DNA from 3 places in the Micromonospora sp. NPDC048063 genome. Region 2 is predicted to be linked to each of the others. Evidence: riboswitches for the same ligand, from Rfam matches in the RefSeq annotation. Region 2 holds a riboswitch; each other region holds the start of a gene.
The links. A riboswitch is a leader RNA that binds a small molecule or an ion and turns the genes downstream of it on or off. The one in region 2 is predicted to bind cobalamin.
Positions count from the first base shown of each region.

Region 1: linked by a shared signal. The riboswitch ahead of bluB (5,6-dimethylbenzimidazole synthase) and the one ahead of ACGFZ2_RS13505 (ABC transporter substrate-binding protein) in region 2 are both predicted to bind cobalamin.
Region 3: linked by a shared signal. The riboswitch ahead of cobN (cobaltochelatase subunit CobN) and the one ahead of ACGFZ2_RS13505 (ABC transporter substrate-binding protein) in region 2 are both predicted to bind cobalamin.

Region 1 covers NZ_JBIDBG010000029.1:21,783-31,351, reverse strand. The annotation lists gene ACGFZ2_RS33240 (crotonase/enoyl-CoA hydratase family protein) at 1-487, opposite strand, end outside; gene ACGFZ2_RS33235 (DMT family transporter) at 530-1,447, opposite strand; cobalamin riboswitch at 1,731-1,931, shown strand; gene bluB (5,6-dimethylbenzimidazole synthase) at 1,968-2,597, shown strand; gene ACGFZ2_RS33225 (Rieske 2Fe-2S domain-containing protein) at 2,747-3,586, shown strand; partial or broken gene ACGFZ2_RS33220 (LysM peptidoglycan-binding domain-containing protein) at 4,031-5,077, opposite strand; gene ACGFZ2_RS33215 (pilus assembly protein TadG-related protein) at 5,092-5,541, opposite strand; gene ACGFZ2_RS33210 (TadE/TadG family type IV pilus assembly protein) at 5,538-6,017, opposite strand; gene ACGFZ2_RS33205 (TadE family protein) at 6,002-6,478, opposite strand; gene ACGFZ2_RS33200 (hypothetical protein) at 6,548-6,751, opposite strand; gene ACGFZ2_RS33195 (type II secretion system F family protein) at 6,778-7,650, opposite strand; gene ACGFZ2_RS33190 (type II secretion system F family protein) at 7,656-8,555, opposite strand; gene ACGFZ2_RS33185 (CpaF family protein) at 8,562-9,569, opposite strand, start outside.
Region 2 covers NZ_JBIDBG010000004.1:360,541-370,109, forward strand. The annotation lists gene ACGFZ2_RS13480 (response regulator) at 10-666, opposite strand; gene ACGFZ2_RS13485 (sensor histidine kinase) at 776-2,287, opposite strand; gene ACGFZ2_RS13490 (hypothetical protein) at 2,463-2,828, opposite strand; gene ACGFZ2_RS13495 (ABC transporter ATP-binding protein) at 2,873-3,640, opposite strand; gene ACGFZ2_RS13500 (FecCD family ABC transporter permease) at 3,640-4,824, opposite strand; gene ACGFZ2_RS13505 (ABC transporter substrate-binding protein) at 4,830-5,837, opposite strand; cobalamin riboswitch at 5,866-6,049, opposite strand; gene ACGFZ2_RS13510 (ABC transporter ATP-binding protein) at 6,134-6,847, opposite strand; gene ACGFZ2_RS13515 (ABC transporter ATP-binding protein) at 6,844-7,920, opposite strand; gene ACGFZ2_RS13520 (ABC transporter permease) at 7,917-8,786, opposite strand; gene ACGFZ2_RS13525 (ABC transporter permease) at 8,779-9,569, opposite strand, start outside.
Region 3 covers NZ_JBIDBG010000001.1:99,688-109,256, reverse strand. The annotation lists gene ACGFZ2_RS00535 (cobyrinate a,c-diamide synthase) at 1-91, opposite strand, end outside; gene cobO (cob(I)yrinic acid a,c-diamide adenosyltransferase) at 88-699, opposite strand; partial or broken gene ACGFZ2_RS00525 (VWA domain-containing protein) at 876-3,140, opposite strand; gene cobN (cobaltochelatase subunit CobN) at 3,137-6,805, opposite strand; cobalamin riboswitch at 7,172-7,301, opposite strand; gene ACGFZ2_RS00515 (response regulator) at 7,419-8,075, opposite strand; gene ACGFZ2_RS00510 (sensor histidine kinase) at 8,068-9,219, opposite strand; gene ACGFZ2_RS00505 (serine hydrolase domain-containing protein) at 9,328-9,569, shown strand, end outside.

The DNA of each region.
Region 1 (9,569 bases), on a different contig from region 2:
GCACCGGCCGGCCGGTGAGGATCAGGTCCATCGCCCGGCTCTCGCCGATCAGCCGGGGCAGCCGGACCGTCCCCCCGTCGATCAGCGGCACCCCCCAGCGCCGGCAGAACACCCCGAGGACCGCGTCGGACTCGGCGACCCGCAGGTCGCACCAGAGCGCCAGCTCCAACCCGCCGGCCACGGCGTGACCGGAGATCGCGGCGATCACCGGCTTGCCGAGCGTCATCCGGGTCGGGCCCATCGGGCCGTCCCCCTCCGGCTCGACCCGGTTGCCGCTCGGGGTGCCGATCGCCTTCAGGTCGGCCCCCGCGCAGAACGTGCCGCCGGCGCCCCAGAGCACGGCCACCGCCGCGTCGGGGTCGGCCTCGAAGGCGCGGAACGCGTCGGCCAGGGCCCGGGCCGTCGGCCCGTCGACCGCGTTGCGGGCCGCCGGGCGGTCCAGGATCACCGTGGTCACCGGCCCGTCGTGCTCGACGCGTACGCCCATCGGCACAGCATGCCCCGGTGGTGCCGACGGCGCCAGGGGGCGTCAGCGCGCCTTCGCGGCGCCGGGCCGGACCAGGGTCGCGCCCAGCGCGGCGCCGACCACGCACGCCACCCCGGCCGCCTGCGGCCAGGCCAGCAGCTCGCCCAGCAGGACCAGCCCGACCAGCGCGCCGATCGCCGGCTCCAGGCTGAGCAGGATCGCGAAGACCCGGGCCGGCATCCGGCGCAGCGCGGCCAGTTCGGCCGAGTACGGCAGCACCGACGACAGCAGTGCCACCACGACGCCCAGCGCGAGGGTCCACGGGTCGAGCAGCGCCGTGCCGCTGCCGGCGACCCCGAACGGCAGTACGGCGAGCGCGGCGACGGCCATTCCCAGCGCTAGGCCCCGGCTGCCCGGCACGCGGGCGCTGACCGCCTTGCCGAGCAGCACGTACCCGGCCCAGCCGACCGCGATGGCGACGCACAACAGCAGCCCCACCCGGTCCACCCCGGTCCCGCCGAGCCCGCTGATCAGCAGCACCCCGCCGCCCGCCAGGACCGCCCACGCCACGTCGGCGGGCCGGCGGCTGCCGGCGAGCGACACCAGCAGCGGCCCCGCGAACCCGATGGTGACCGCCACGCCGAGCGGCACCCGGTGCAGCGCCGCGTAGAAGGCGAGGTTCATCAGCGCCAGGGTGAGCCCGAACGCCCCGACCAGGCCGGCGGCGCGCCAGCCCAGCCGCAGCCCGGGCCGGGCCACGAGCAGCAGGATCAGCGCGGCGAAGCCGAGCCGCAGCGTGGTCGTACCGCCGGCGCTGGTGCTGCCGAAGAGTTGCTTGGCGACGGCCGCACCGACCTGGGTGGAGAGCATGCCCAGCAGCATCAGCAGCGGTGGCGGCACGGCCCGGGGTCGGCCGAGGGCGACGGTCAGTCGGGCCGCCGGGTGGCCGGCCGGCAGCGGGCGGGAGGCGAGTGCGTACACCCGGACCACACTGGTCGCGGACGGCGCGGCCCGCGACCGGATTTCCCCGCCCGGCCGGCGGATCCGGGCGGCGGTCCGATCCCCGGCGGGTCCGGCCCCTGGCGGGTTCGGCCCTGGCGGGTCCGGCCGGGTGGCGGATCCGGGTGGCGGTCCGGTCCCTGGCGGGTCCGGTCCCTCACGGGTCCGGCCCTCACGGGTCCGGTCGGGCGGCGGCGGGGCGGCGGACGCAGGCGTCCGACTGGCCCAGCAGCGCCGGTCCGGTTGGCGCGGCGCTAGCATGCCGGGCGGCACGATCATGTGAGGTGCCCCGCGCGAGCGGGGAGAATCGGGAAGCCGGTGCGAATCCGGCACGGGCCCGCCGCGGTGACCGGGGAGCCACCGTCCACGCGCGAGAGCGCAGCCACTGGCCCGCACGGGCCGGGAAGGCGGACGGCCAGGCGTCGATCCGGGAGTCCGAAGACCGGCCTCGCGGTCAGGTGCCCACGCCCCGAGCGTGGGCCGAGCGCAGCGGGAGCCTGCCTTGGATCTCTACGACGTCATTCATCGCCGCCGGGACGTCCGCGGCCAGTTCACCGGGGCACCGGTGCCCGACGAGACGCTGCACCGCGTCCTGACCGCGGCGCACGCCGCGCCGAGCGTTGGCTACTCCCAGCCCTGGGACTTCGTACTCGTCCGCGACCCCGAGTTGCGGCGCCGGTTCCACGAGCACGTCCAGGCCGAGCGGGACACCTTCGCCGCCACCCTGGACGGGGAGGCGGCCGAGCGGTTCGCCCGCATCAAGATCGACGGGGTGCTGGAGTCCACCCTGTCCGTGGTGGTCACCTACGACCCGGCCCGCGGTGGCGCCGCCGTGCTCGGGCGGCACGCCATCGCCGACACCGGGCTCTACTCGGCCTGCCTCGCCATCCAGAACCTCTGGCTGGCCGCCACCGCCGAGGGGCTCGGCGTCGGGTGGGTGTCGTTCTACCGGGAGCCCTGGCTGGCTGAGCTGCTCGGCATCCCCGACGGCGTACGGCCGGTGGCGTGGCTCTGCCTCGGGCCGGTCACCCACTTCGAGGCCGTGCCCGACCTGGCCCGGCACGGCTGGCGGCAGAAGCGCCCGCTGGCCGAGGCGATCCACCACGACCGCTGGACGTCGCCGGACCGCTGACCTCACCACCGCGGAAGGGCTGGGCCCATCCGGCCGGGCGCGCCTGGTTCCGGGCCGGCAGAAACCTCGTCACGCACCGCTGCGGATCCGTCACCGGATACCGGTTTGCGGTCGCTCCTGCCGGGAAGTCGGTACGGGTGCGAGCACTCATGACGAAGATCGAGCAGGCCTCCGCGCTGGACCGGATCGGCGACCGGTTGCAGCGGGCCGTCCAGGCCACCCTCCGCCCAAGGCGCGTTCGCGACCTGCTGCACGGTGTCTGGCTGGGGCACCCGCTGCACCCGGCGATGGTGCAGGTGCCGGTCGGCGCGTGGCTCAGCACGGCCGTGCTGGACCTTATGCAGGGGCAGCGCCGCGCCGCCACCACGCTGTGCGCGGTGGGCACCATCAGCGCCCTGCCGGCTGCGGTCGCCGGGCTCAACGACTGGGCAGCCCTCGCCCGAGACCAGCGCCGGATCGGCCTGGTGCACGCCGCCTCCAACAGCATCGGCCTGGCGTTCTACGCCGGCTCCGTGGCCGCCCGGATGACCGGCCGGCACAACCTCGGCCGTACGCTCGGCTTCCTCGGGCTCAGTGCCGCGAGCACGGGGGCGTACATCGGCGGGCACCTGGCGTACAAGCAGGGCGCGCAGGTCAACCAGAGCATCTCCGAGCTGCACCGGATGAGCGACGGCTGGCACTCGATCGCGGACATGTCCGCCCTGCCGCAGCGAAAGCTGATCACCCGGGAGATCGACGACGTCTCGGTGATCCTCTACCGGCACGGCGACGAGGTCACCGTGATGCTGGAGCGCTGCCCGCACCAGAGCGGCCCGCTCGGCAAGGGCGAGGTGCAGGAAATCGACGGGCACGCGTGCGTGGTCTGCCCGTGGCACGGCAGCACGTTCCGGCTCAACGGCGGCGAGGTCGTGCACGGGCCGTCCGGCAACGACCAGCAGGTCCTGCCCACCCGCATCGTCAACGGCATGCTGGAGACCCGCCTCCCCTGACCCACCCCACCCCACCCCCTCCCTCACACCGCCCCACCCCTCACGCCGGTTGATCTCTCACGCCGGTTGATCTCTCACGCCGGTTGATCATGAAGTTGTTGCCGTCCTGATCGGCGTTTCGCTGCAACAACTTCATGATCAACGAGGGCGTCCGGGGGTGGGTTAGGGGCGGCGGTGGCGGCCGATTAGGGGGTCGCGGGTGGTGTCCGCGTGGGCGCCGGCCAGCGGGCGGGGGGTGGTGGGCGCGTCGCTGTGGCCGCCCGGGGTGGTGCTGTCGCGGGGGATCGCGGTCGTCCCGGTGTGGGTGGCTGCGCCGGCGCCCCGGGGCGCCGCGTCCCGTCCGGTTCCGTCGTGTGCCGTCCGGCCCCGTCCGGTTGCCTTGCGTCCGGTCGCGCGTCCGCTTCCGCTGCGGCTGCCTCCGTCCCGCCCGGCACCCCCGGTGCCTCGACGGCATGTGGTGGCGGTGCGGGCCGCGCCTGCCGGTACGCGGGCGGGGCGGCCGCGCAGGCCAAGGACCGCGCCGAATTGCGCGCCGACGATGCTCGCCACCGCGAGGACGGCGGAGACCGCGAGTGGTCGGTTCACGCGGTCGGGCTCGCCGGCCCGGGCCGCTCCGACCGTCAGTGTCGGGGCCTCGTCGCCGGTCGCGTCGGCCGGCGGCGGCGCCGGGGCCTGCGCCGGGGGCGGGGGTGTCGCCCGCTCCGGGGTGACCTGTTCAGGGGTGGGCTGCGGGGCCGGCCGGGCCGGCAGGGGTGCGGTGGGCCGGGCGACGAGGCGGCCGGTGGCGTGCCGGCGGGCACCCCGGTCCTCGGCCTCCTGCGGGAGCTTCAGCAACTGGCCCGGGTGGATCCGGTCCGGGTCGTCGATACGGTTCAGCGCGGCCAGTTCACGGTAGTCGTCGAAGTCGTCGAGGTAGCGCTCGGCGACCCTGCCCAGGTGGTCGCCCCGGGCCACCCGGTAGACCACCGCCCCGTCGGCCGAGGCCGCCGGAGCAGGCTGCGCCGCCGAGGCCGGCCAGGTGGCCTGTGGCGGAACAGCCATCGGCGCGTTTGCGATCGGCGCTGCCGGCAGGGCGTACGGGCCGGCGATCGCCGTCGCCGCGCTCGCCGCCGGGCTGGCCGCGATGATCAGCGCGACCGACCCGACCAGGGCGGCGGCGGCCCGCTGCTGGCGGCTCATGCCCGGCAGCCGGGGTGCCGGCCGGCGCAGCGCCTGCGCGCAGAGTTCCACCAGCACGGAGAAGGCGAACGTCGCCCACCCGAACCACCCGGCCAGCGCCAGCGCGCGCAGGAAGAGGCGCCCGTCGTCGCGGCTGGTCAGCGTCGCGCCGATCTCCCCGACGGTGGGCAGGTGGTCGGGCAGCGGGTTGCCGGCGAGAGCGAGCAGCGCCACCGGCGCGCCGACCAGCACCGCGCAGAGCACGACGAGCGCGCCGAACCCGGTCAGGATCCGTCCGGTCCGCCGTACGACGGAACGACCCGAAGCGGCCATGGCTGCCTTCCTTCCTACGGTGCTCCGGTGAGCGGCCGCGCGCTCGCCTCGCCGGAGACGGTGACGGTCTCGTCGAAGCCGAACAGGCCGAGCATGGCTCTGTGGTGGGTGACGGTGACGCGTACGCGGACCCGGGTCTCCCCGTCGACGACCGGGAAGCTGACGGTGTGGTCGGCGGCGCCGGCGGCGGCGAGGTAGTCGGCGACGGCCCGGCGGGCCTGCGGCCGGTTGATCCGGGTGGGCCCGCCCTCGATGGCGGTGGCCCGGTCGATGGCCTGACCGCCGGCCCGGGCGGCCTCGGCCGCGAGGTTGTCGGCCCGCTGCAACGTGCGCAGTTGGCCGGCGCCGTCGAAGGCCATGCCGATGACGGCGAGGATCCCGACCATCGCCACCGCGAGGAAGACGCTCACCCGCCCCTCGTCGCCGGGGGTGGCGGGAGCCGGCCAGACCCGACCGGCGGTCATCGCCGGCTCCGGTAGCGGTCCAGCGGCGAGGTGAAGCTCGCCGACACCCGCGTGCCGGCGGGCATCCCCGGCAGGACGGACAGGTGCAGGTCCCGGTAGGAGACGGTGCAGGCGATCCGCACGGTGACCGAGGCGTCCTGCCCGGCGGGGCTGCGGAACGCCGCGTCGAGGGTGGTGGGCCTGCCGCGTACCGCGCCGCTGAAGGTCACCTCCGGGCTGCCCGCGCAGTCCAGGCCCCGCCAGTCGAGCTGCCGGCGGGCCGCGTCCCGCGCCTCCGCACGGGCGGTGCGGGCGTCCCGGGAGATCGACGCGGCGCGGGCGGCGTCGTGGGCGGCGGCCTCGATCGCCTCGGCCGCCACGGCGGTACGCCCCGTGACCCCGGCCAGCACGATCAGCGCGATGAAGGCCGGGGCGAGCACCGCCACCTCGATCGAGACCGAGCCACGCTCGGCGGTACGGCTCACGGCGTGGTCCACCGTTCCACCGTCCCGTGGGCGGTCTGCCGCACCGGGAAGTCGACCCCGGGGACGACCGACAGGGAGCGACCGCGCACCGTGCAGGTCACCTCGGTCCTGGTGCTCTCGCAGCTCGGGGCGGGCTTGTCCCAGTCGACGAGCCAGCCGCCGGCGGCCCGCAGGAACCGGGTGGCCCGGGCCTCGCCGGCCCCGGGCGGCGCCTGGTGCAGCCGTTGCGCGTTGACGGCGCTCTGCGCGGCGTTCAGCGCGGTGGACCGGGCGACGAACCAGGCGGCGGTCTGGATCGAGGCGAAGAGCAGCAGCAGGATCGCCGGCATCGCCACCGCCAGCTCGACCGGGTTGGCCCCCCGGTCGGTCCCGCCGGCTGCCAAACGCCGGGCGACGGCCAGGCCGGGGCGCCGAGCGGCGGCTGGACCGGGGCGGCGGGCGGCGGCTGGTGCGGGCGGCCGGGCGGCGGCCAGGGCAGGGCACCGGGCGGCGGTGACCGCCCGGCGCCCCGGCGAGGAGTCTGCGCGGCTCACGGATCAGGGCTACTTCGGGTCCTGGTGCTTCGGGATGTTGTCCATCCAGTCGTTGGCCGCGCCGAGGGCGGCGGCGGTGACCGCCATCGCGACGGCGACCAGGCCGAAGATGATCACGGCGGTGGGTACGGGGCTGTCCCCCCGTTCGCCGTCGCGGCGCAGCTCGGCCAGCCGCGCCGCCAGCGCGACGTGCAGGTAGGTGATGACGGACATGACGAGCTCCTTCTCTCGGGGTCGGATCAGAGGCGGGCGATGAACGGGTAGACGGCGAAGCCGAGCAGGACGAAGACGAGCAGCGCCCCGGGGATGTCGAGGCGGCTGGTCACCCCCTCGGCCCGGGCCAGGTTGTCGGTGCGGATCTGGTCGCGTAGTGAGTCCGCGCGGCTGCGCAGGGTCTCGTGCACCTGCGCGCCCTCGCTGCCGGAGGAGCGCATGATCGCCCCAACGTCGCCCAGCTCCGGGATGCCGATGCGCTCGGCGAGGTCGCGCAGTTCGTCCCAGGGCGAGTGCATCTGCATCTGGGCGATCCGCAGCGCCTCGGAGATGCGGTCGAAGACCCAGCCGTCGCAGACCGCCGCCGCCCGTTCCAGCGACTGCACCGGCCCGTGGGCGGCGGCGAGCTGCAACGCGACCAGGTCCAGGTAGGTGCAGACAGCCTGGCGGAACTCGTCGCGGGCCCTGTCCGCCCGGTCCAGCACCGCCCGGTGCGCGACCAAGGCGCAGAGCAGCGCCAGCCCGAGGCTGCCGAGCACGGGCACGACCACCGGCAGCCGTACGCCGACGGCGAGGAGGGTGCCCCCGAGCAGCGTCGGGGCGGCGAGCCCGATCAGCGCGGAGAGCAGCATCGACAGGGCGTACTGCTCGGGGGTCCGGTCGATCAGGGCGAGCTGCCGGTGCGGTGGCCGTAGCCAGCGGCTCAGCCCGGTCAGCCACTCCAGCCGCCGGTCGGCGGGGGCGGTGAGCTGCCCGCCGCCGGGCGGCTGGTGCAGCCGGCGCAGCGCGGGCCCGAGCGCCGGGGTGGCCGGCACCAGTTCGCGGACCACCAGGAAGGCGCCCAGCCCGACGGCTGCCCCGCCGCACACGGCGAGCGCGAGCTGCCAGTTGAGGACCACCAGGCTCAAGCGAGCACCTCCTGCGGGTCGGGGGCGGGCAGGAAGCGCGCCGGCCGGCGCGGCTGGCTCATCGATCGCACCCAGGCCAGCAGGCCGACGAAGGCCGCGCCGAGGGCCGCCATCACGAGCTGCCCGAAGGGCGTGCCGTACGGGCTGACGTACTCGGTGTTGAGCAGCCCGTACGCGACGGTGGCGAGGGTCATCCCGGTGAGGAAGCGGACCGCGAACCGGGGCTGGGTGCGCTTCGCCTCGATCTCCCGGCGGGTGGCCACCTCGGCCGCCGCCGCGTGCGCGATCGAGCCGAGCACGTCGCCGAGGCGTTCGCCCCGGTCGGTCACGTGCAGGATCAGCGCCGCCACCACCTGGTCGCAGACCGGGTCGCCGATCTCGTCGGCGAAGGCGAGCAGCGCGGAGCGGGCCAGCCAGCCGGCCTGGAGGCGGGCGGCGAGCAGCCGTACCTCCTCCTGGATCTCCTCGGGCGCGGTGGCGACCGTGCCGATGATCGTCTGCTGGAGTCCCTGGCCGGTGGCCGAGACGTCCTTGAGCCGGCGGGTCCACTCACCGACCGCCTCGATCCGGGCGATGGCCCGCTGCTCGGCCTTGCCGACCGAGAACAGCCACGGGATGCCGGGGACCGCCACCACGACCAGCAGGCCGACCACCGGCAGGCCGGTGACCAGGAAGGCCAGCGCGCCGGCGACCAGCGCGCCGACCAGTAGGGCCTGGTGCGCCCGCTGCTCGCGCGGGGTGGCGCCGGAGCCCTTCCACAGGCGCTCCAGCCCCCGGCCCGCGCCGGGCCCGCCGGGCGGCCGGCGGGTGCCGACGAGCGCGACGACCGCCAGCAGCAGCCCGGCGACGCAGGCGGCCCCGGAGACCACCGCGACGAGTTCGACGTTGTCCAGCACCGCGGGTCACCGCCGCCCGAGCCGGGTCTGCCGGGGCCGCCGCCAGGCGCCCGTGCCGGCCTCGATCCACCGGCCGAGCAGCCGGGCGTCGTAGCCGACCCGGAGGAGCTGGGCGCGGATCCGCTCGGGCAGGTGCCGGGGCACCGCCCGCCCGTCCGGCCCGGGACCGAACACCTGTGTGGTGGTGATCCGGTTGCCGTCGCCCACGCCGATGACCTCCTCGACGTGCGAGACGAAGCGGTGCTTGCGCCCGCCGATCGCGGTCTCGTCCTCGACGGTGACGTAGACGATCAGGTCGAGCGCGTTGCCGGCCATCCGGCGGGCCTGGTCGACGGTCATCTCCCGGCCGTGCGCCAGCGCCAGCTCGATGATCCGCTCGCTCACCCCGGCGGGCGTACGCGCGTGGATGGTGCACATCGAGCCGCGGCTGGTCGTCATGGCCTGGAGCATCGGGACGATCTCCCGGGACCGGACCTCGCCGACGATGATCCGCAGCACGCCCATCCGCAGCGAGACGGGGATCAGGTCGGCGATGCTCACCTCGCCGGCGGGGCGGCCGTCCGGCCCGCGCTCGCCGTGCCCCTCCCGGGCCTCGAAGCTCATCACCGCCCGGTGCTTGAGCCGGCGGCGGGCCGGCAGCAGCTCCCGGCTCTCCTCCAGCAGCACGTACGGCTCGTCGGCCGGGATCTCGTCCATCAGCGCCCGGATGACCGTGGTCTTCCCGGCCCCGGCCAGGCCGGCCACCATGATGTTCAGCCCGGCCCGCATGGAGGCGCGCAGGAAGTCGCGCACCAGCGGGTCGATCATCTCGTCCAGGTCGCCCCGGCCGCCGGCGAGGTCGTCGAGGCTCACGTCCAGCGTGTTGTGCTTGCGGATCACCGCGTACGGGCGGTGGCTGACCAGGAACACCGCGGCCAGCCGGCTGCCGTCGGGCAGTTGCAGGTCGAGGGTGGGCTTGGAGGTCGACAGCGACCGCTCGGTGGCCCCGGCGCGGCGGGCCGCCGCCTGGAGGAT
Region 2 (9,569 bases):
CGACCGCCGTCACCCGGCGTCGTCCACCAGGCCGGCGTCGTACGCGACGATCGCGGCCTGCACCCGGTTCCGCACGCCGAGCCGGGCGAAGATCGTGCTCAGGTAGCTCTTCACCGTGCCCTCCACCAGGAACAGCCGCCGGGCGATCTCCGCGTTGGACAGCCCCGCCCCGACCAGCGCCAGCACCTCACGTTCCCGGTCGGTGAGCGTCCCGATGCGGGCCCAGGCGGCCGGGCCGCGGGCCATCCGCGCGCCGCCCAGCTCGATCACCCGCCGGGCGATCCGCGGCGACAGGTAGGCGCCGCCGTCGGCCGCCGCGCGCACCCCGGCCAGCAGTTCACGCGGATCTCCGGCCTTGAGCAGAAAACCGCTGGCCCCGTCACCGAGCGCCCGCGCGACGTAGTCGTCCTCACCGAAGGTGGTGAGCATGAGCACCGCGGTGTCGGGCACGAGCCGACGGATCTCCACGGCGGCCGCGAGCCCGTCCAGCTTCGGCATCCGGATGTCCAGCAGCGCCACCCGCGGCCGGTGCGCCCGGGCCAGGTCGACGGCGGCCCGCCCGTCCGCGGCCTCCGCCACCACCTCGATCTCGGGATCCGCCGCCAGGATCACGCGCACCCCGGCCCGGATCATCGCCTCGTCGTCGGCCAGCAGGACCGGGATCACCGCATCTCCTCGGGGTCGGGCGCGGACGGCATTCGGCCCGCGCGGGAACGCATCGCGTGAATGACGAGCCCGGCAGCCGAGCCAGGTCGTCGCCGGCCGCCGACCGCCGTCAGTCGGACATCCGGTCCTTGGTCAGCAGCCGGCCCTCGGCGAAGCAGAGCCGGTAGGCGGCCTGGCCGAGGGGGAAGTTGCCGTCGGTGTAGAACTCACAGGAGGCGCCCGGGGGTAGCGACCACCCCGTCGGGTCCGGCCGTTCGACGACCTGGCGCTCCGGCAGCAGGCCCCGCAGTTCGGTGCGGTGCTGGCCGATCCGCATCCGGTCGAAGTCCGCCGGTTCGAGGACCGCGTCGAAGGTGGCGAACGGGTAGTAGGCCAGTGACAGCACGCCGGCGGCCACCACCGGGGCGGCCACGGCCACCACGAGGCTGCGCCGCACCCGCCGCCGCGCCTCACGCAACCGGGTCGCCGACGCCGGCCGGACCGGGCGTACGCCCTCGTCGGCGTCGACCGACACGGCGCCGGCGGCGTGGGGCAGGCGGGCGGTGACCTCGAAACCGCCGCCTCGTGGCCCGGCGCTCAGCGCGCCGCCGGCCAGCCGTACCCGCTCCCGCAGGCCCAGCAGGCCGGAACCCGTCGAGGCCACACCGGGCGGCAGACCGCCCGGCGGGGGCTCGTTCGCCACGCTCACCACCGTCTGCTCGGCCGAGCGGGTCAGCAGGACGGTCACGGCGGCGCCCGGCGCGTGCCGGGTGGCGTTGGTCAGCGCCTCCTGGACCACCCGGTGCACCGCCCGCTCGACCATCGGCGGTGCCGGCGCCTCGGACCCGTCCCACCTGAGCCGGACCGTCATCCCGGCGTCGCGGGCCCGCCCCACCAGGTCGGCGACGCCCTCGGCGGCCGGCCGGGTCGGAGCCGGCGCACCGTCCTCCCGGAGCACGCCGATGATCTGGGCGAGCTGCTCGGTCGCGGCGGTGACGCTGGCACGCAGCTCCCCCGCCGCCCGCCGGTGCCGCTCGTCGAGGTCGGTGGCCACCTCCAGCCCGCCGGCCTTCAACGCGATCAGGGCCAGGTCGTGGCCCAGGGAGTCGTGCATGTCCTGGGCGATACGGGCCCGCTCCCGCATCCGGGCCCGCTCGGCGGCGGCGCGCTGCTGCCGTTCGAGCAGATCGGCGTGTTCCCAGCCGGCGTGGACGAGCGCCCGCTGCTGGCGGCGGTGGCGGCCGACCAGCCAGGGGAACACCCCGACGAAAAGCAGGGTGGTGGTGAGGAAGAACCAGGTGGTCACGCCCGAGCCGAGGACGCCGACCGTCAGCGCGGTGCCTCCCGCCGCGATCACGGCGAACGTATACGCGGCCGGGCGGGCCCGGGGCATCCGCAGGCCCACCAGGTAGCTCATCACGGGGACGGCGAACACGAAGTTGCCCTCGAACGCGGTCGGCACCACGACGATCAGCAGGGAGACCGTCGGGTGGTGCCGGCTGACCACCACCGCGAGGGCCATCAGCAGGAGGCAGCCCACCAGCCGCCAGCCGGCGTACGGGCCGGTCGGGGCGACGACCAGGTCCCAGGCGATCGGCGCCGACAGGACCGCCCAGAGCGACACGTCGGACAGGACCTTCACCCACGATCCGGCCTGCCCACCGGAAGGCGGCCCTCCGGAGCGGGGAAAAGGCATCCACCGCTGCCGTCCGCCGCGCCACCAACCTGCCACGGGGCCAGGTTACAAAGCCACCACCTGCGTCGTTACTGCCGAAAGTCAGGTCGTCGGCACGACGGCCCGGGCAGCCCCGGCCGTCTCACCCGCCGGTGGGGAGCGTCGGGGTGACCACCGACAGCTCCAGGGTGGCGGGCAGCGGCGCGACGCCCGGCCCCCCGGCGCGCACCCAGTCGGTGATGTCGTCGACCACGGAGTCGTGCAGGACGAGACCGAACCAGACCGGCCGCGCGCCGGCCCGTCGCGCCGACGGCGCGGGGTGGACGACGACCAGGTTGGACTGCGCGCAGAGGTCGAGGCAGGCGCTGACGCGTACCCGGTGCGGCGCCGGCAGCGCGGCCCGCAGTCGCCGCAGCTGCGCGTCGTGGTCGACGGCGGGGTGTTTGCGGGTGCTGCCACAGCAGCAGTCGCGGCACACGGTGACCAGACAGCCCGGTGTGGCGGTCATGTCCGACTCCTTGGTCCCGGTCGAGCCCGGCGGCACGTGCCGGGTCACGACGCGGGCGGGTGGTAGGTGATGGTGGGCCGACCGGTGCCCGGGTGCGTCGCCACGTCGGCCTGGACGCCGTAGACGTCGGCGAGCAGCCCGGGAGTGAGGACCTCGGCGGGCGGGCCGGCGGTGACGACCCGGCCGGCGGCCAGGACGACCACCGTGTCGCAGAACATGGCGGCCAGGTTGAGGTCGTGCAGCGCGGCGAGGGTGGTGACCCCGGCGCGGCGGACCAGGTGCAGCAGTTGCAACTGGTGGCCGATGTCGAGGTGGTTGGTGGGCTCGTCGAGCAGCAGCAGGTGCGGTTGCTGGGCGAGCGCGCGGGCCAGCTGGACCCGCTGCCGTTCGCCGCCGGAGAGGGTGTGCCAGCGGCGGCCGGCGTACCCGTCGAGGTCGACCCGGGCCAGCGCGTCGGCCGCGGCGGCACGGTCGGCGTCGCTGTCCGACCATCGCGAGCGGCGGTGCGGGGTACGGCCGAGCAGCACCACCTCCTCGACGGTGAGGTCCAGGTCGGTGTCGGCGTGCTGGGCGAGCAGCGCGGCGCGGCGGGCCAGCGCCGCGCGGGGCAGGGTGGCGACGTCGTCGCCGCCGATGGTGACCCGCCCGTTGTCGGGCGCGACGAGCCGGGCGACGATCCGCAGCAGGGTGGTCTTGCCGCAGCCGTTGGGGCCGAGCAGCCCGACGAGGCTGCCCGCCGGCACGGCGCAGGTGACGTCGTCGAGGATCCGCCGGGCCGCGACGGCCCAGGACACGTCGGTGACGGCGAGCATCAGTCGCCCGCCTTCCGGCACCCGGCCCACCGTCCCCGGGGTCGCCGCGACTCTGCCGGCCGGGCCCGGTGCAGCAGGACCACGAAGGCGGGCACCCCGAGCAGCGCCGTCAGCACGCCCACCGGCAGTTCGCGGGGCGCGAACAGGGTCCGCGCGGCGGTGTCCACCCAGACCATGAAGATCGCGCCGGCGAGGACGACGACGGGCAGCAGGCGCCGGTGGTCCGCGCCGGTGAGGAACCGGGCGGCGTGCGGCAGGATCAGCCCGACGAAACCCACCGCGCCGCTGACGGCGACCAGCGCCGCGGTGAGCAGCGCGGTGGCGACCAGCAGCAGCCACCGGACCCGGGTGACGGGCACGCCGAGGGTCTCGGCGGCGTCCTCGCCGAAGGCGAAGGCGTTGAGCGTGCGGGCGTGCGCCGCCACGAGGGCGAGCACGGCGGCCAGCACCGGTACCACCCAGGCCAGGGCGGGCCAGTCGACGCGCGCCAGCGAGCCGGAGAGCCAGAAGGTGATGCTCTGCGTGGCGTGCGGGTCGGCGACCCAGACGATGACGAACGACGTCGCCGCCCCGCACAGCTGCGCGACGGCGACCCCGGCCAGCACCACCCGGGTGGGCGCCAGCGCGGCCCGCCGGCCGGCCACCGCCGCCACGACGGCGAACGCGGCCAGCGCGCCGGTGAAGGCGCCCCCGGTGAGCGCCGCGACCCCGCCGCCGACGCCGAGGACGAGCACCGCGACCGCGCCGAGCGACGCCCCGGAGGAGACCCCGAGCAGGTACGGGTCGGCCAGCGGGTTGCGGGTGACGGTCTGTGTCACCGCCCCGACGGCCGCCAGCCCGGCGCCCAGCACTGCGGCGCCGAGCACCCGGGGCAGGCGCAGCCGCCAGACGATGTGCTCGCGCAGCAGCGGCACGTCGGCGTGGGCCAGGCCCAGGCGGTCGGCCACGACGGCCCAGACCGTCGACACGGGGATGTCGGCCGGCCCGACGGTGACGGCCGCCCCGATCGACACGACCAGCACCGCCAGCAACGTGACCAGCAGCGCGACGGTGCCGACGGGACGGACGGGCCGGCCGCGCCGGACCCCGGAGGCAGTGGCGCCGGGATCCGCGCCGGCCCGACCGCGCACGGCGAGACGGCGGGCCACGGCGAGACGGCGGGCCACGGCGGTACGGCGCGCCACGGCGGTCAGCGGCCCGCTCGGGCGGGAAGCTGCGCCATCCCCGCGGCGAGCGCCTCGACGCCGAGCACCGCCCGCACCCCGGCGGTGGTGGACGAGAACGGAATGACGACGAACCGCTGCCCGGCCACCGCGGGCAGGTCCTTGAGGGTGGGGTGCCGGGCCAGGAACGCCTGCTTCGCGGCGGCCGGGTCCCAGGTCGCGTCGACCAGCACGACCGCGTCGGGGTCGCGCGCGACGGCGCTCTCCCAACTGGTGTCGGCCCAGCCGCCGGCGAGGTCGCCGAAGGCGTTGCCGATCCCGACCGCCGACATGATCATGTTGGGGCTGCCGCAGCAGGCGCCCACGCTCGGGGCGTCGGTGCCGGCGTCCCACCAGAGCACGGAGACGTCCCGCGTGCCGTCGAGCCTGGCGGCAGCGGCGGCGATCCGGGCGCGGTGGTCGGCGATGAGCGTCTCGGCCCGCTCCGGCACCCCGAAGACGGCCGCGACGTCCCGGATCTCGGCGAACACGTCCTCGACGGTGAGCTTTCCCGGCCGGTGCGGCTTCGGGCACCCGGCGGGTGAGAGATAGGTGCCGATGCCGAGCCCCGCCAGGGCGGCCCGGTCGCCGACGCCCTCGTCGCCGAAGGCGCTGTGGAACGAGGCGTAGACGAAGTCCGGCGCCGTCTCCAGGAGTTTCTCCTTGGCCGGGTACTTTCCGGACAGCACCGGCACCGATGCGTACGCGGCGGCGTGCTCCGGCAGGATCGCGTCGTCCAGGTACGCCGTGCCGGCCATGCGGTCGGCCAGGCCGAGCGCCAGCATGATCTCGGTGGCGGGCTGGTTCAGGGTCACCGCCCGCTGGGGCGGGGCGGCGACGGTGACCGGCGTGCCGCAGTTGGTCAGGGTGGCCGGCGCGCCGGATGCCGGGGCGGGGTCGTCGTCCGTGGCGCAGGCGCCGAGCAGGACGAGGAGGACGGACAGGGGCGCGGCTACGCGCCGGGACAGGGTGGACCGCACAGCGCGCACGCGCATCGGGACCGCCTTCCAGCACCTCGTGGACGGGTCATCGCAGTGCCGTGGCCGGTCTCCTGGCTGACGGGAGGTGCGTCCGTGGCCGGCCTTCCCAGGCGTGCGACACGCCCAGTGACCTCTGACGACGAGGGCCGCGGACTTCCCGATCACAGTGGCGAGGGCCGCACCGGTCTTCCACCGGCTTCCCGAACACCACGGCAGCGTCACCCTAGCCTGCGCCCGGCCCCGAATGCCACGGTGACGAATGCCATGGAGCGGCCGGCTTCACCACTGTGGACGGTGCGGCGCGCGGCGGTTCACGCTCCCGGCGGGGGCGGAAGGTCGACGACCCGGGTCGCCCAGCGGGCCATCAGGGCCGGGTCGTGGGTGATCAGCAGGACCCCGGCGCCGCGCTGCCGCTGGTAGTCGGTGATGACGGCGGCGAGGTGGGCCTGGGTGGAGGCGTCGAGCATGGCGGTGGCCTCGTCGCAGAGCAGGTAGGCCGGCCGGTGCACGAGCGCCCGGGCGAGGCAGGCCCGTTGCAGCTGCCCGTCGCTGACCGCGTGCGGGCGGCGGGCGAGCAGGTCCGCGGTGAGGCCGACGAGGTCGGCCAGCTCGGCCGCGTGGGCCCTGGCCTGCTCGGCCGGTACGCCGGTGGCGCGGAGCGGTTCGGCGACGATGTCCGCGAGGCTGAGCCGCGGGTCGGTGGCGGCGCGTGGGCTCTGGAACAGGATCGCGACGCGGGTGCGGACGGCCGCCGGCAGCCGGTGGCGGACTCCGGCGACCCGGTGGCCGTCGAGGGTGACGTGCCCGGCGTCGGGGGCGTGCAGCAGGGCGAGTACCCGGGCCAGGGTGGACTTGCCGCTGCCCGAGGGCCCGTGCAGCCCGACCGTCTCGCCGGGGGCGACGTGCAGGTCGACGCGGTCGAGGACGCGCTGCCGACCGTAGGCGACGGTGACCTGGTGGGCGGCGAGCGCGGTGGCGGTCGCCTCCGGGCCGAGGTGTCGACGGGTGGCCGTGGTCGTGGTCATGCCGGCGCTCCGACGGGCAGCGGGTGGTGGCAGGCGACCTGGCCGGAGCCGTCCACGACCGGGGTGGGCGGCGTGCGGCAGGTGTCGGTGGCGCGGTCGCAGCGCGGGGCGAAGGCGCAGCCGGCGGGCAGGTCGGTGAGCATCGGCGGGTGGCCGGGCACGGGGCGGAACGCCCGCTCGGGCAGGGCGTCGAGCAGGCCGGCGGTGTAGGGGTGGGCGGGCGCGGCGAACAGCGCCTCGGTGGGCCGGCGCTCGACGACCCGGCTGGCGTACATGACGGCGACGGTGTCGGCGACACGGCGGGCGGCGGCCAGGTCGTGGGTGATGAGCAGGACGGCGTTGCCGGCGTCGCAGCGGCGGCGCAGCAGGTCGAGGGTGTGGTCGACCAGGGGCCGGTCGAGGCCCGTGGTCGGTTCGTCGGCGAGCAGCAGCGGCGGGTCGGGGGCGAGCGCGAGGGCGGTGGCCAGGCGTTGCGCCATGCCGCCGGAGAGCTCGTGGGGGTAGCGGTCGAGGTCGGCGGGGTCTAGCCCGACGTCGGCGGCGACCCGCTCGGCCGCCGAGGGCGCGTCGCGGCGGGCGTGCCCGTGGGCGCGCAGGGTCTCTGCCAGCAGCCGCCGGCCGGTGCGTACGGGGGTCAGCGCGGTGGCGGGGCTCTGCGGCACCAGCCCGACCGCGCGGCCGCGTACGACGCGGGCGAGGTGGCGCTCGGTGCAGCCGATCAGGTCGACCTGGTCCCCGCCGGGCGGGCGCAGCCGGGCGTGGCCGGAGACGGTGGCGTTGCCGGGGAGCAGGCCGAGCAGGGCGTGGGCGAGCACCGACTTGCCGCAGCCGGACTCCCCCACCACGGCCACCAGTTCGCCGGGGTGGACGGTCAGGCGCAGGTCGGTGACGGCCCGCACCACGGCGTCACGGAGCTGGAAGCGGACGGTCAGCCCGTCGACCTCCAGCAGGGCGGGACGAGGACCGGCCGCGCTGCCGACCGTGGAGGCGGCGCTGCCGACCGTGACGGGCGTGGCGTCGCCGGTGGCGGCGGTGCCGGCCGTGGCGGCGTGGGGCTCGCGGGTGGTGGTCAAAGGTTCAGCTCCGCTCGTACGCGCGGGTCGAGGCGGTCGCGCCACCGGCCGGTGAGGGTGGCCAGGGCCAGCGTGACGACGACGAGGAGCAGGCCGGGGACGAGGCTGGCCCACCAGGCGCCGGTGAGCAGGGAGCGCTGCCCGTCGTTGATCATGTTGCCGATGGAGGCCAGGTGCGGGGGCAGGCCGAGACCGAGGAAGGACAGCGCGGTCTCGTGCCAGACGGCGTGCGGCACCATCAGCGTGGTGGCCAGGGCCAGCCGGGGCAGCACGTGCGGGAGCAGGTGCCGGGTGATTACCCGCGCGCGGCTGGCGCCGCCGGCGATCGCGGCGTCGACGAACGGCCGGGTGCGCAGGCTGAGCAGCTCGGAGCGGACGATGCGGGCGGTGGACAGCCAGTGCGTCAGCCCGATCGACACGATCACCGCGCCGAGGCTGGGGCGCAGCATCGCGACGATGAAGATGCCCAGCAGCAGGTGCGGCAGCGCCGCGATGGTGTCGACCACCCGCATCAGCGCCCGGTCGACCCAGCCGCCGAGGGTGCCGGCGACCGCCCCGACGAAACCACCGATCACGGTCGCCACGAGCGCGGCGACCGCGCCGACGAGCAGGGAGACACGCAGGCCGTAGAGGCCGCGGTGGGCCACGTCGCGGCCCAGGTCGTCGGTGCCGGCCGGGTGCGCGGCCGAGGGCGCGAGCCGGGTACGCGCCAGGTCGACGGCGCTCTCGTCGAGCGGCCACAGGACGGGGGCGAGCAGGCAGGCGGCGACCGCGCCGACGAGCACGGCCCAGGCGACGGCGGTACCGGCGCGGCCGGCCCGCGGCTTCGGCCGCCGGACGCGGGCGGGGCGGGCGAGGTCAGTCATCGAGGCGTACCCGGGGATCGGCGGCGGAGTAGGCGAGGTCGGTGGCCAGGTTCGCGGCCAGCACCACGACGGTGGTGGCGAGGGTGGTCGCGGCCAGCAGCGGGAAGTCGCTGCCCAGCGCGGCCTGCACCGTCACCGCGCCGAGACCGGGCAGGGAGAACACGGTCTCGACCAGGACGGCACCCCCGATCAGCTCCGGCAGGTGGGTGCCGACGAGGGTGAGGAACGGCAGCAGCGCGGTGCGCAGGGCGTGGCCGAACAGGACGGTGCGCCCGGGCAGGCCCCGGGCCCGGGCGGCGAGGACGTGGTCGTCGCGGAGGCTCTCGGCGACGGCGTCGCGGATGAACAGGACGAACCACGGCGCCTGGGCGACTGCCAGCACCGTCACCGGCAGGACCAGGTGCCGGGCCACGTCGGCGGGGTCGGTGGTGGTGGCGGTGACGTCGGTGAGCCCGCCCGCCGGCAGCCAGCCGAGGGTCAGGGCGAACAGGGCGATCGCGGCCAACCCGATCCAGAAGACCGGCATGGACTGCACCGCGTACGCGCCGGCGCGCAGCACCCGGTCGAACCAGCCGCCGCGCTGGTACGCGGCCAGGGTGCCCAGCAGCAGGCTCGCCACGAGGACGAGGGCGAGGGCGGCGCCGACGAGCAGCAGGGTCCAGCCGGCGCGGGCGGCCAGCACGGAGGTGACGGGTTCGTGCCGGCTGGTCGACCAGCCCAGGTCACCCTGGAGCAGGTTGCCCACCCAGCGGAGGTACTGCACCGGCAGCGGGTCGTCGACCC
Region 3 (9,569 bases), on a different contig from region 2:
CGAGCAGCCCGGTGGCGACGGTGGTCTTGCCGTGCCCGCTGGCGGGTGCGGCGACCACCACCCGGGGCAGCGCCCACGGCTCGACCGTCACCACTCGATGCCCTTCTGGCCCTTCTGGCCGGCGTCCATCGGGTGCTTGACCTTCGTCAGCTCGGCGACCAGGTCGGCGGCGTCGACCAGGCGCGGGTCGGCGTCGCGGCCGGTGATCACGACATGCTGGAACCCGGGGCGGTTCGCGAGGGTGTCGACCACCTCGTCGACGTCCACCCAGCCCCACTTCATCGGATAGGTGAACTCGTCGAGCACGTACAGGCCGTAGCGCTCGGCGGCCAGGTCGCGCTGGATCTGCCGCCAGCCCTCCAGCGCGTCGGCGGCGTGGTCGGCCTCGCCGCCGCGCTGGATCCAGGACCAGCCCTCGCCCATCTTGTGCCAGGCCACCGGGGCGCCCTGCCCGGTGCGCTCGTGCACCTCGCCGAGGGCGCGGAAGGCGTTCTCCTCGCCCACCCGCCACTTGGCGCTCTTGACGAACTGGAACACCCCGATCGGCAGCCCGGCGGTCCAGGCGCGCAGCGCCAGCCCGAACGCGGCGGTCGACTTCCCCTTCATCTGCCCGGTGTGAACGACGAGCAGCGGCCGGTTGCGCCGCTGCCGCGTCGTCAACCCGTCGGCGGGCACGTGGGACGGCTTCCCCTGCGGCATCAGGCAACACTCCTGTTCTGCGCCACGGCGACGGCGATGGTGGCGGCGTTGACGGCGGTGGAGGCGGCGGCAGTGACGATCTTGGAAGGGGAGGGCCCCTCGGGGGGCCGCTTCCTGCCAAGATCTGCGGCGGACCGCCCGCGAGGGGACTCCGGCGCGGGTGTCGGTCGGCCGGCCGCGAGGGTGGTGAGGGGGGCGGTGGCGACCTCGTCGAGCCGGTGGTGGTCGGCGCCGAGTTGGGCGGCGAGGCGGCGGGCCAGGCCGAGGCGGACGGGGCCGCTCTCGCAGTCCACGACGACGCAGGGGGCGCCGGTGGCGGCGAGCACGGCCGCCGCGCGGGCCGACCGGTCGAGCGGGCGCCCCCCGGCGGTGGCCCGGCCGTCGGTGACGACCAGCACCAGGGGGCGGCGCTTCGGGTCGCGCAGCCGCTCCACCCGCAGCAGGTCGGCGGCGGCGAGCAGCCCCTCGGCCAGCGGCGTGCGCCCGCCGGTGGGCAGCTCGGCCAGCCGCGTCGAGGCCGCGAGCACCGAGGAGGTGGCCGGCAGCAGGGTCTGCGCGGCGGCTCCCCGGAAGGCGACCACCGCGACCTTGTCCCGGCGCTGGTAGGCGTCGGTGAGCAGGGCGAGCACGGCACCCTTGACGGCGGCCATCCGCGCCTGGGCACCCATCGAGCCGCTGGCGTCGACCACGAAGAGCACCAGGTTGCCCTCGCGTCCCTCACGGACGGCCTCGCGGACGTCGTCGGGACGCAACCGCAGCGGCCCGGCGACGCGCCCCCGGGCGCCCTGGTGCGGGGCGGCGGCCCGCAGGGTCGCCGGCAGGTGCAGCACCCCGGCCCGGCCGGCCGGCACCCGCGCCCCGGTGGTGCGGCCCCGCCCGGTGCGGGCACGGGAGCGTCGGCCGGGCACCCCGTCGCCGATCCCGGGCGCGGTGAGCAGCCGCGCCCTGAGCCCCTGCCGGGGTACGGCCACCGGCTGTTCGCCCGGGCCGGGCCGGCTGGGCGCCGGTGCGGGCCGGCCGGTCCCGCCGTCGACACCGGCGTCACCGGCCTCGGCCGGGCCGGCCGCCACGTCGTCGGCCCGGCCGGGTGCCTGGCCACCGTCGGACCGGTCGGGCCAGCTGCCGTCCCGCCGGTCGGGCCAGCTGCCGTCGGGCCCGTTCCCGTCAACCCGGTCCCGGTCGGCGTCGCCGTCGCGCCGGGAACCCGGCCCGTTCGTGTCGCCCGCCGCGGCCGGTCCGGGGCCGCCGTCGTCCCGGGAGCCGCCGCCGTCGGGAGCGTTGCCGGCACCACCGGGACCGCCGTGCGGGCCGGGGCCGCGCGGGCCGTCGCCGGGACCGCCGGGACCACCCGGGTCGTCGTCGGGGTCGTCGTCGCCGGCCCGGTCCAGGGCCTCGTCGAGGCGCTTCTCGTCCAGTCCGGGCGTGTCGAACGGATCCCGGCGGCGGCGGTGCGGCAGCGCCAGCCGGGCGGCGACGCGGACGTCCTCCACCGTGACCACGTCCCGGCCGTGCCAGGCGGCGTGCGCCAGCGCGGTGCGGGCGGTGACGATGTCGGCGCGCATGCCGTCCACGTCGAACGCCGCGCACACCTCGGCGATCCGGCGCAGCGCGGCGTCGGGCAGCAGCACCCGCTCCAGCCGCTGCCGGGCGGCCGCGACCCGGCGGGCGACCTGCGCGTCGGCGTCGGCCCAGCGGGCGGCGAAGCCGGCCGGGTCGGCGTCGGCGGCGAGCCGCCGGCGGACCACCTCGACGCGTACGGCGGGGTCGCGGCTGGCCCCGACCTCCACGGTCAGCCCGAACCGGTCCAGCAGCTGTGGGCGCAGCTCCCCCTCCTCCGGGTTCATCGTGCCGACCAGCAGGAACCGGGACGCGTGGCTGACCGAGACGCCCTCCCGCTCCACGTGGCAACGGCCCATCGCCGCGGCGTCGAGGAGCAGGTCGACCAGGTGGTCGTGGAGCAGGTTGACCTCGTCGACGTAGAGCACGCCGCGGTGGGCGGCGGCGAGCAGGCCCGGCTCGAAGGCGCGGACGCCCTCGCCGAGCGCCTTCTCCAAGTCGAGCGAGCCGACCACCCGGTCCTCGGCCGCGCCGACCGGCAGCTCCACCAGCCGGGCGGGACGCCGCTCGGCCGCCGGCGCGTCGGGGTGCGGGCCGTCCGGGCAGGACGGGTCGGGGGCGGCCGGGTCGCAGGCGAAGCGGCAGCCGGCCACCCGCTCCACGGGCGGCAGCAGCGCGGCCAGGGCCCGCACGGCCGTCGACTTGGCGGTGCCCTTCTCGCCGCGGACGAGCACCCCGCCGATCGCCGGGGAAACCGCGTTGAGCAGCAGGGCGAGCCGCATGTCGTCCATGCCCAGCACCGCGCTGAACGGGTAGGTGGTCACTGTGTCGTTTTCCGTTCGCGACTGCGGGGCTCGCAGGACCGGCTCACTCCTCGCGCTCACTGCCGGTCCTCCAGGTCGCCCTCGCTGGCCAGGTACGTCTCGCGGAGCCGGTCCAGGGTGGTCGGCTCGGGCTCGGCCCACAGGCCCCGGTCGGCCGCCTCGAGCAGCCGCTCGGTGATGCCGCGCAGCGCCCACGGGTTCGACTGCTCCAGGAACTCCCGGGTGGTCTCGTCGAAGACGTACGCGGCGGCCAGGTGCTCGTACATCCAGTCGTCGACGACGCCGGCGGTGGCGTCGTAGCCGAACAGGTAGTCCACGGTGGCGGCCAGCTCGAACGCGCCCTTGTAGCCGTGCCGGCGCATCGCGGCGATCCACTTCGGGTTGACCACCCGGGCCCGGAACACCCGCCGGGTCTCCTCGCCGAGGGTGCGGGTACGCACGTCGTGCGGCATCGCCGAGTCGCCCACGTACGCGGCCGGGGCGGCGCCGGTGAGGTGACGGACCATCGCCACCATCCCGCCGTGGTACTGGAAGTAGTCGTCGGAGTCGACGATGTCGTGCTCGCGGGTGTCCTGGTTCTTCACCGCCACCGCGATCCGGGCGAAGGAGCGTTCCATGTCGGCGCGCGCCTCCCGCCCGTCCAGCCCCCGGCCGTAGGCGTAGCCGCCCCAGACGGCGTACACCTCGGCGAGGTCGGCGTCGCTGCGCCAGTTGCGGGAGTCGATCAGCGGCAGCAGCCCGGCCCCGTACGCGCCCGGCTTGGAGCCGAAGACGCGGGCGGTGGCCCGCCGCTCGTCGCCGTGCTCGGCGAGGTCGGCGGCGACGTGCGCGCGGACGAAGTTCTGCTCGGCGGGCTCCTCCAGGGCGGCGACCAACCGCACCGCGTCGTCGATGAGCGCGACCACGTGCGGGAAGGCGTCCCGGAAGAAGCCGGAGATCCGCACGGTGACGTCGACGCGGGGGCGGCCCAGCTCGGCCGGCGGCACCACCTCCACGCCGGTGACCCGGCGGGAGCGGTCGTCCCAGGTGGGACGGCAGCCGAGCAGCGCGAGCACCTCGGCGACGTCGTCGCCCTGGGTGCGCATGGCGCTGGTGCCCCAGACGGTCAGGCCGACGGAGCGCGGGTACTCGCCGGTGTCGGCGAGGTGCCGGGCGAGCAGCGAGTCGGCCAGGGCCACCCCGACATCCCAGGCGTTGCGGCTGGGGATCGCCTTGGGGTCGACGGAGTAGAAGTTCCGGCCGGTGGGGAGCACGTTGACCAGGCCCCGGGTGGGCGAGCCGGACGGGCCGGGCGGCACGAACCGCCCGTCGAGCGCACCCACCACCCGGTCGATCTCGTCGGTCGTACGGTCCAGCCGGGGCACCAGCTCGGTGGCGGCGAAGCGGAGCACGGCGGCGGCGTCCGGGACGGCCCGGCCGGTGACCTCCTCGACCACGGCGTCGACCTTGTCGGCGTCCCAGCCGAGGGTCTCCATGCCGACGACCAGCCGGCGCGCGAGGGCCTCGATCAGGTCGACGGCGTCGGCGGCGGTGCCGGCCGGCCCGTCGACGGTGTCGGTCAGCGCCTCGGGCACGGCCAGCCGCTCCCCCGGCGCGGCGAGCAGCGCCTGCTCGTCGAGCCCGTACGCGGCGGCGAGGGCCTGGCGCAGGCCGGGCAGGGCGCGGGCGCCGCCCCAGACCTGCGGGGCGCGCAGCACGGCGAGGACGAGGTTGACCCGGGGCTCGCCGGTGGGCGCGGCGGCGAGGATGTGCAGGCCGTCGCGGATCTGCACGTCCTTGACCTCGCAGAGGTACCCATCGAGGTGCAGCACGAAGTCGTCGAAGTCCTCGGCGGCCGGCATGTCCTCGGCGTGCAGGTCGTGGTGCAGCTCCGCGGCGCGCACCAGGGCCCAGATCTGCGCCTGCACGGTGGGCACCTTGGCGGGGTCGAGCGCCTGCACGGTGGCGTACTCGTCGAGGAGTTGCTCCAGCTTCGCCAGGTCGCCGTACGTCTCGGCGCGGGCCATCGGCGGCACCAGGTGGTCGACGACGACGGCGTGCGCGCGGCGCTTGGCCTGGGTGCCCTCGCCGGGGTCGTTGACGATGAACGGGTAGACCAGCGGCAGGTCGCCGAGGACGGCGTCGGGGGCGCAGTCGGCGGCCAGCCCGAGGCCCTTGCCGGGCAGCCACTCCAGGGTGCCGTGCTTGCCCAGGTGCACCACCGCGTCCGCGCCGAAGCCGCCGTCGGTGGCGGGCGCGGCCAGCCAGCGGTACGCGGCCAGGTAGTGGTGGCTCGGCGGCAGGTCCGGGTCGTGGTAGATGGCGATCGGGTTCTCGCCGAAGCCGCGCGGCGGCTGGATCAGCAGCACCACGTTGCCGAAGCGCAGCCCGGCCAGCACGATGTCCCCGCCGTCGGTGTAGAGCCCGCCGGGCGGCTCCCCCCAGTGGGCGAGCATCCGCTCCCGCAGCTCCGCCGGCGCCTGGTCGAACCAGCGCCGGTACGTCGCCCCGGGCACCCGCGCCTCGGCGGCGGCGAGCTGTTCCGGGGTGAGCCACTCGACGTCGTGCCCCCCGGCGGCGATGAGGGCGTGGATGAGCGCGTCCCCGTCGTCGGGCACGGGGGCGTCGCCGAGGTGGTAGCCGGCCTCGGCGAGGGCGGCGAGCAGCCGGACCGCCGAGGCCGGGGTGTCCAGGCCGACGGCGTTGCCGACCCGGGAGTGCTTCGTCGGGTAGGAGCTGAGCACGACCGCGAGCCGCTTGTCGGCGTTGGGCACGTGCCGCAGCCGGGCGTGCCGCACGGCGATGCCGGCCACCCGGGCGGCCCGCTCCGGATCGGCGACGTAGCTGGAGAGCCCGTCGGCGTCGATCCGCTTGAACGAGAACGGCACGGTGACGATCCGGCCGTCGAACTCGGGGACGGCCACCTGCATCGCGGCGTCCAGCGGGGACAGTCCGGCGTCGCTGCCGGCCCACTGCTCGCGGGTGCTGGTGAGGCAGAGCGCCTGGATCACCGGCACGTCGAGGGCGGCGAGCGCGCCCACGTCCCAGGCGTCCTCGTCGCCGCCGCCGGAGGCGTCGGCGGCGACCGTGCCGCCGGCGGCCAGCACGGTGACCAGCAGGGCGTCGCAGCCGGCGAAGAGGCCCAGCGGGCCCGCGCCGGCGGTGAGGCCGCGCAGCGAGCCGCAGAAGATCGGCAGCGGGTTGCCGCCGGCCGCGTCGACGGCGTCGGCGAGGGTGTCGACGAAGCCGGTGTTGCCGGCGAGGGAGTGCGCCCGGTAGAAGACGATCCCCACGGTCGGCCGGTCGGGCCGCGCGGGACGGTCGCCGTGGACGCCGTACGTCGGGGTCGACGCGGGCGGGGCGAACCCCTCGCCGGTGAGCAGCACCGTGTCGGAGAGGAAGCGGGCGAGCTGGGCGAGGTTCTCCGGGCCGCCCTCGACCAGGTAGGCCAGCGCCTGGGTGGCCACGCCGGCGGGGACGGTGGAGGCCGCCATCAGGTCCGCGTCCGGCGCGGCCTCGCCGCTGAGCACGACCGTGGGCACGCCGGAGGCCAGCACCGTGGCGAGCCCGTCCGGCCACGCCTGCCGGCCGCCGAGCAGGCGTACGACCGCGAGGTCCACGCCGTCGAGCAGCGCGGGCACGGCGTCGGCGGCGACCCGGGCGGGGTTGGCGAGTCGGTAGTCGGCGCCGCTGGCGCGGGCGGCGAGCAGGTCGGTGTCGGCGGTGGACAGCAGCAGGATGCGCACGGACGGCTCCGGAGAGTGACGCCCGGATCGACGCGAGGACGATCGGGCGGTACGAGGGGTGGGCGCGGTTCAGCGGGTACGGCGGGCCGGGAAGCGGCTCACCGGCGGGCCGACGGGGTCGGGCGGCGCGGTGCGGGCGTCAGGGACGGGCGACGCGCCCGACCGCTGCGGGACGACCGGGGGCGGGCACACCACGGTCGGCCGGACGCGCGCCGCGGCGGCCGGACGGGGCTGCGGAAATACGGCTGCTCGCCGGCGCGCTGTGGCGGCCGGGCACGATGCGACGATGATCGTCGATGGCGGAGACGCGGTGCGTCATCGGGTCCTCCTCGGGTGTCCACGCCCTGGGGTCACTCCCGACGGCCGAAGTATCCTGGCTCCCGGATCGACGCTCACCCCCGGTCTTCCAACCGCGCACGCACGGCCGTGACTCACGAGGGGGGATCGCTCCCCGGTGACAGTGGCGGGACCGCGCCGGAATCACACCGGCTTCCTTCACTGCCGTCAGGCCGCGAATGCTGCCACACCCCCGGTCCCCAGGTCAACGCGACGGGATCGGACGCCGGCCCCGCCGGGCCGGCGCGGCGCGGCGCTCACGACGGTCGACCGAACCTCACCGGTCGGCGAGCCCCGACTCGTAGCCCGCGATCACCAGTTGCGCCCGGTCGCGGACGCCCAGCTTCGTCAGCAACCGGCCGATGTGCGTCTTGACGGTGCCCCGGCTGAGGTGCAGGTGCTGCTCGATCTCGGTGTTGGACATCCCACGGGTGATCAACGTCAACACCTCCCGCTCCCGTGGGGTCACCCCGTCGAGCCGTCCCGGCACCCGTCGGGCCGCCGGCATCCGGGTGAACTCGGCGATGAGCCGACGGGTGACGCTGGGGGCCAGCAGCGCCTCGCCCGCGGCGACCACCCTGATCGCGTCGAGCAGCCGTACGGGGGACGTGTCCTTGAGCAGGAAGCCGCTCGCCCCGGCCCGCAGCGCCCGGTACACGTAGTCGTCGAGGCCGAAGGTGGTGAGGACGAGCACCCGGGGCGCGTCCCGGCCGGCGGTGACCTGCTCGGTGGCGGTGATGCCGTCCATCTCGGGCATCCGGACGTCCATCAGCACCACCTCGGGCGAGTGCGTCCTCGCGAGTTCGACGGCCGCCCGCCCGGTGCCCGCCTCGGCCACCACGGTCATTCCCGGGGTGGCATCGACCAGCAGCCGGAGGGTGCCGCGCAGCAGCACGTCGTCGTCGGCCAGGAGCACGCGTACGGGCTCACCCATCGTCCGGCACCGCCGGGGTGAACGGCAGCCGGGCGCGCACGGCGAAGCCGCCGCCGGGCTCGACGCCGGCCGCCAGGGTGCCGCCGTGCATCACGGCCCGCTCGCGCATGCCCCGCAGCCCATGGCCGGGCGGCCCGACGGCGCGCCCCGACCCCCCGTCGTCGACGACGGCGACGGCCAGCGCCCCGGGCTCGACCGCCACGGCGAGCCGACAGCGGGTCGGGCCGGCGTGGCGCAGCACGTTGGTGAGTGCCTCCTGCACGATGCGGTACGCCGAGGCCTGCACGGCCGCGGGCACCCGGGTCAGGTCGGTCGCCCGGTCGACGTCGACGGTGACACCGGCGGACCGGACGGCCTCGACCAGCCGGTCGAGTTCGGCGAAGCTCGGCGCGGTGTCGGCCGGGTCGCGCAGCGCGCCGAGCACGACCCGGATGTCGTCGAGCGCGCTCCGGCTGACCCGCTCGATCGTGCCCAGGGCGGCCCGGCCCTGCTCGGGATGGCTGTCCGCCAGGTGGTTGGCGACGGCCGCCTTCATGGCGATCAGGCTGAGGCTGTGCCCGACCACGTCGTGGATGTCCCGGGCGATGCGCAACCGTTCCTCGGCCACCGCCTGGTCGGCACGCGACGCGGCGAGTTGGGCGACGTGACGTCGACGGGCGCGCACCGCGCGGGCGAGCGCCCACGAAGCGGCGACGACGGTCGCGGCGTAGAGCAGGACCGGGACCGGCGTGGCGGCGAACGACTCCTCCCCCGCCCGGGTCGGGACGATCGGCAGCCCGGGGACCGTGCCGCCCGCCAGCCCCGCGCCCGTGAGGGCGGCCAGCACCACGACGAGCGCCGACACGCCCTCCCGGGTGGAGGTGACCAGCGCGACCGGGTAGAGCGCGAACGCGACCGCGAACACCACCGCGTCGCCGGCCGCCCCGACGGCGACCGCCACCGCCCCCGCCGGCACCACGACGGCGAGCACCGGCGCCGGCCAGCGCCGGCGGACGGCGAGCGGAGCCCCGAACAGCACCGCCAGGCCACCGGCGAGCGCCGGGGCGCCGGGCGTCCGGAACACCGTGAGGAGCACGAGGGCGACGCCCACCAGCGCGTCGAACGCCATCAACTGCCGCAGCCCGAGCCGCCCCGAGGTGACCACCGGATCACCGTATCCACCGGCCGGCCGCCGGGCGTCGGACCACGGTCCGATCCCGGGTTCGGACCACGATCCGATGTGCGGGGTCCGCGACCGGCCGAGACTCCGACCATGATCACGCGACTCCTCGTCCTGGCCGGTACGGTGGCGCTCGCCGGGTCGCCCGCCCCGGCAGCCCCGGCCGCGCCCCCGGTCGGGATCGACGCCGCCGCCGTCGACGCCGCCGTCCGCCAGTACCGCGACGCCACCGGGCTGCCCGGCGTCGCGGTGGCCGTCACCCGGGGGACCGCGGTGGTGCACGCCGCCGGGTACGGCCACACCCCCGCCGGCGACCCGATCACGGCGCGCACCCC